Regions from separate parts of the Streptomyces ferrugineus genome, predicted to be linked through region 2. Evidence: riboswitches for the same ligand, from Rfam matches in the RefSeq annotation. Region 2 holds a riboswitch; the other holds the start of a gene.
The links. Region 2 has a riboswitch for cobalamin ahead of IM697_RS30180 (energy-coupling factor ABC transporter permease). Riboswitches for the same ligand answer to the same signal wherever they lie in the genome.

Region 1: it holds a riboswitch for cobalamin, as region 2 does, so the genes downstream of both, IM697_RS13055 (cobalamin biosynthesis protein) here and IM697_RS30180 (energy-coupling factor ABC transporter permease) in region 2, are expected to answer to the same signal.

Annotation. Positions count from the first base shown of each region.
Region 1 covers NZ_CP063373.1:2,864,871-2,867,249, forward strand. Annotated here, with positions in the region: gene IM697_RS13050 (cobyric acid synthase) at 1-18, opposite strand, end outside; gene IM697_RS13055 (cobalamin biosynthesis protein) at 15-956, opposite strand; cobalamin riboswitch at 1,056-1,175, opposite strand; gene IM697_RS13060 (hypothetical protein) at 1,317-1,538, opposite strand; gene IM697_RS13065 (inorganic phosphate transporter) at 1,576-2,379, opposite strand, start outside.
Region 2 covers NZ_CP063373.1:6,709,551-6,711,929, reverse strand. Annotated here, with positions in the region: gene cbiQ (cobalt ECF transporter T component CbiQ) at 1-282, opposite strand, end outside; gene IM697_RS30185 (energy-coupling factor ABC transporter substrate-binding protein) at 286-636, opposite strand; gene IM697_RS30180 (energy-coupling factor ABC transporter permease) at 648-1,349, opposite strand; cobalamin riboswitch at 1,380-1,565, opposite strand; gene IM697_RS30175 (M55 family metallopeptidase) at 1,666-2,379, shown strand, end outside.

The DNA of each region.
Region 1 (2,379 bases), 3.8 Mb from region 2:
CAGCCCGCCGCCCGTCATGACGTACGCCCCTTCGCGACACGGCGCGCGGCGACACAGACGCCGAGCGCCAGCCAGCCGACGCGCTTCGACAGCCGTACGGCACGTTCGATGTCGGGCGTGCCGACGCTTCGCCCGGCCTCATTGAGCACGGGCCGATGCTCGACCCGCCCGCCGTAGGACAGCGTCCCGCCGAGCCGAACGCCGAGCGCCCCCGCGAACGCGGCCTCGACGGGCCCGGCGTTGGGGCTCGGGTGCTGGGCGGCATCGGCACGCCAGGCCCGTACCGCTCCCCGGGGATCACCCCCGGCGACGGCGGCGAGCACGGCGGTCAGCCGCGCCCCCGGCCAGCCGGCCAGGTCGTCGAGCCGGGCCGAAGCCCAGCCGTACCGCCGGTACTTGGGCGACCTGTGCCCGACCATGGCGTCGAGCGTGTTCACCGCACGGAACCCGACAAGCCCCGGCACCCCGCCGACGGCCCCCCACACCAGCGCCCCCACCACCGCGTCGGAGGTGTTCTCGGCCACGGACTCCACGACCGCGCGCGCGATCCCGTCCGCGTCCAGCGCCTGCGGATCCCGCCCGCACAGATGCGGCAAGCGCGCCCGCGCCGCCTCGACGTCCCCCGCCTCCAGGGCCCGTCCGATGGCCCGCGCCTCCCGGGCGAGCGAGGTCCCGCCGACGACGGCCCAGGTGGCGGCGCCGGTCAGCGCGACGGAGGCGGCGGGAGACGTGCGTACGACACGCGCGGCGAGCGCCCCGGCGGCGACGGCGCCACCGGCGCACACGGCGGTGTGCGCCGCACCCCACGCGCGGTCGTCGCGCCACAACACCTTCTCCACGGCAGCGGCGGCCCGACCGAACGCGGCGACCGGATGCCCCCGGCGGGGATCGCCGAGCAGCAGATCGCCGAGGAGCCCGGCGGCGGCGCCGTACGCGAAAACGCGATCGGCTCGCATCGGGGTCAGCCGACCGTGAGGTCAGACGTGGGTCTGCTACTGCGTGTCGATCGGCAGGCGAGCATCGCGTTGTGTCCTCACTCAGGGTGTCCACGCCCTGGTTCGACGAGACCGGCGGCGAGAGTTCCTGGCTCCCGGGGCTTACTACCCCGGTGACAGTGGCGGGACCGCGCCGGATTCGCACCGGCTTCCTCTCCTGCCGCCGTACTTGGCTCCGGAAGTCCACCATGGGGTTGGAAGGGGCGTCAACTTGCCGTTGACCTGCGGTGGGGGAGTGTGCGAAGGCCCACACAGCAGTGAGGTGCGGGACGGTTGTCCGTCCCGCACCTCGGGTGCTTCAGGTGATGCGCGTGGTGTGGTTCAGGCCACGATCAGATAGATCCCATACGCCACCGCCGCCGCGCACGCCGCGAAGCACGCGTAGGCGCCGGTGACCGCGAGGGCGGCCGAACCGCCCTGCGCCGAGGCCCTCTCCTGGCGGGACAGGCCCGCGATGCCGAGGGTGAACAGGCCCACCAGGGCCACCGTGACCGTGAGGCTGACGCCGAAGACGGAGCCGAGGGCCGCCCAGTCGATCTTCATGGTTCTTCTTCCTGAGTGAGGGGGTACCGGGGCGGAGTCAGACCGTGGCCTGGGACGGCGCGGGCTCGGTGGACGACGAGGCCGGGACGGTGGCCGCCAGTTCCTCGGCCGCCGGGTGCGCGGGGGTCGCCGGGGGCGGGGTCACGGCGGCGATGGCGGTGGTGACCACACCGGGCGACTCCTCGGTCTCGTTGACGTTGGTGTGGTCGACGACCTCGCGGCGGGAGATCTTCCAGATCGCGGCGCTGGAGGCGACCAGGAAGACGGCGACCGCTGCCGTGCCCCAGTTGCCGAGGCCCGTCACGTACTCCGCGAGCGCGGCGACCAGGGCGGCGGCCGGGAGGGTCAGGCCCCAGGCGACGAACATCCGGGTGGCCGTGGACCAGCGGACGACGCCGCCCTTGCGGCCGAGGCCGGCACCCATCACCGAACCGGAGACGGAGTGCGTGGTGGACAGGGAGAAGCCGAGGTGGGAGGAGGCCAGGATGACCGTGGCGGCGCTGGTCTGGGCGGCGAAGCCCTGCTGCGGCTGGAGGTCGGTCAGACCCTTGCCCATCGTGCGGATGATGCGCCAGCCGCCGAGGTAGGTGCCGAGCGCGATGGCGATACCGGCGGAGAGGATGACCCACATGGGCGGGTCGGAGTCGGGGGCGACGGCGCCGCCGGCGACCAGGGCGAGGGTGATGACGCCCATCGTCTTCTGCGCGTCGTTCGTGCCGTGCGCGAGGGAGACCAGGCCGGCGGAGGCGATCTGGCCGGTGCGGTAGCCCTTGGCGGCGGCCTTGCCGTCGGCCTTCTTGCCGAAGGTGTACGTCAGGCGGGTGGCGAGCAGCGCGGCGAG
Region 2 (2,379 bases):
CAGGGACACGAAGCCCTGCGGCCCGCCGACCTGTACGAGCAGCGTGGCCGCGCCGGTCACGCAGAAGCCCAGCGGCACGCGATAGGCCCGCCACAGCCGCCGTCCCGGCACGCCCGCCGGACCCAGCAGCACGGTGAGTGCGGTGACCAGGACCAGCGCGGCGCCCGGCCAGGGCGGCAGCGAGATCGCGAGCACGGTCAGGCCGAGCCCGAGCACGGCCTTGTCCACGGGGTGACGGCGGCGCCAGCGACTGCTGTGCGCCGCCGCGTCGATCGGCAGCACCCGTCAGACCCCGTCGGCCTTCGGCTTCTCGGCGTCCCGCTGCCGCTCCAGCGCCCGCTGCTCGCCCTGCCGCCGGCCCCGGTGCAGACCGAAGTAGTAGGCCAGAACCCCGGCACCGAGGGCCGCCTGGAGGGAGAACAGCGCCGACTCGATCTCACCGGACGGCGGCTCGTACAGCGGCGAGAACCAGGGCTCGTAGTCCGGCTCGATCTCGGTGATCGCCGTCTCCGCCTCGCCGTCGGCCCCCGTGAACGGCTCCTCCTTGTGGTCGCCGAGCCCGAGCGCGAGCGGCAGCACGGCGAGCGCGGCCACGACGGCCAGCAGCAGGATGTTGATCTTCGTGTTCTTACTCATCGTCTTCTTGCTCATCGGGCCACCGCCTCGGTCTCGCTCCGGGACTGCTTCTTGGCGAGGAGCACACCCAGCCGGGTCAGTTCGCCCTTGCTGGACTGCACCAGCAGCCGCATCACGAGCACCGTCAGCAGGCCCTCGCTCACCGCGAGCGGGATCTGGGTGACGGCGAAGATGGAGCCGAACTTGCCGAGCGCACCCAGGAATCCGCTGCCCGGGTCGGGGAAGGCGAGCGCGAGCTGGACACTGGTGACGCAGTAGGTGGACAGGTCGGCGACGAACGCTCCGAAGAAGACGGCGACCATCAGCGGCACGTCGTACCGCCGCAGCAGCTTGTAGACCGCGTATCCGGCCCAGGGCCCCACGATCGCCATCGAGAAGACGTTCGCGCCGAGCGTGGTCAGGCCGCCGTGCGCGAGCAGCAGCGCCTGGAAGAGCAGGGTGATGGTGCCCAGGACCGCCATGATCGGCGGCCGGAACAGGATGGCGCCGAGTCCGGTTCCGGTCGGATGCGAGCAACTGCCGGTCACCGAGGGCAGCTTCAGCGCGGACAGGACGAAGGTGAAGGCCCCGGAGGCGCCGAGGAGCAGCGTGCTCTCGGGATGCTCCCTGACCTCACGGGTGAGTGAACGGACTCCGTGGACGACGAACGGCGCCGACGCGACGCCCCAGGCGACCGCGTGCGCCGGAGGCAGGAAACCCTCGGCTATGTGCATGGCTCAGCAGACCCTCTCCAGCACCTCGTGGATGGTTGACGTGCCTTGGCCGGTCTCCTGGCTGACGGGTACCACCGCCCGTGCTCCGCCTTCCCGGGTCCCGAAGGACCCAGTGGCTGCCCGTGAGGGCCGGAGCCGGACTTCCCGATTCACAGTGGCGAGGGCCGCACCGGCATCACACCGGATTTCCCGTTCACCAAGGCGTGGTGACAGTAGTGCCCGCGCAGGGTGACTGACAAGCACGCCCAGGGGGCGCGAAGGGGGCGTTCGCCCGCTTCGTGGCGGGTTCCCCCGTCGGCGCGTAACGTGACGGACCATGAAGATCCTCATCAGCGCCGACATGGAGGGCGCCACCGGCGTGACCTGGCCGGCCGACGTGCTGCCGGGGACGCCGCAGTGGGAGCGGTGCCGGGGGATGTTCACCTCGGACGTCGACGCCGCCGTGCTGGGCTTCTTCGACGGGGGTGCCGACGAGGTCCTCGTCAACGAGGCGCACTGGACGATGCGCAATCTGCTGCTCGAACAACTGGACGAGCGGGTCGAGATGCTCACCGGACGGCACAAGGCGCTCTCCATGGTGGAGGGCGTGCAGCACGGGGACGTGGACGGCATCGCCTTCGTCGGCTACCACGCCGGCGCCGGAATGGACGGCATCCTCGCCCACACCTACCTCGCGAACCAGATCACCGGGGTGTGGCTGAACGACGTACGCGCCAGCGAGGGCCTGCTGAACGCGCACGTCGTCGCCGAGTACGGCGTGCCCGTCGTGCTCGTCACCGGCGACGACGTGGCCTGCGAGGACGCGCTCGGATACGCGCCGGAGGCGCTGAAGGTCGCCGTCAAGGACCACGTCTCGCGCTACGCCGCCGTGTGCCGCACGCCGGCCAGGACCGCCGCGGACATTCGTGCCGCCGCCAAGGAGGCGGCCGCTCTGGCGGTCCGTCAGAAGCCGGTCGACGACGGCCCGTTCACCATGGCCGTCGAGTTCGACGCCGAGCACCTCGCGATGGCCGCCACCGTCGTCCCCGGC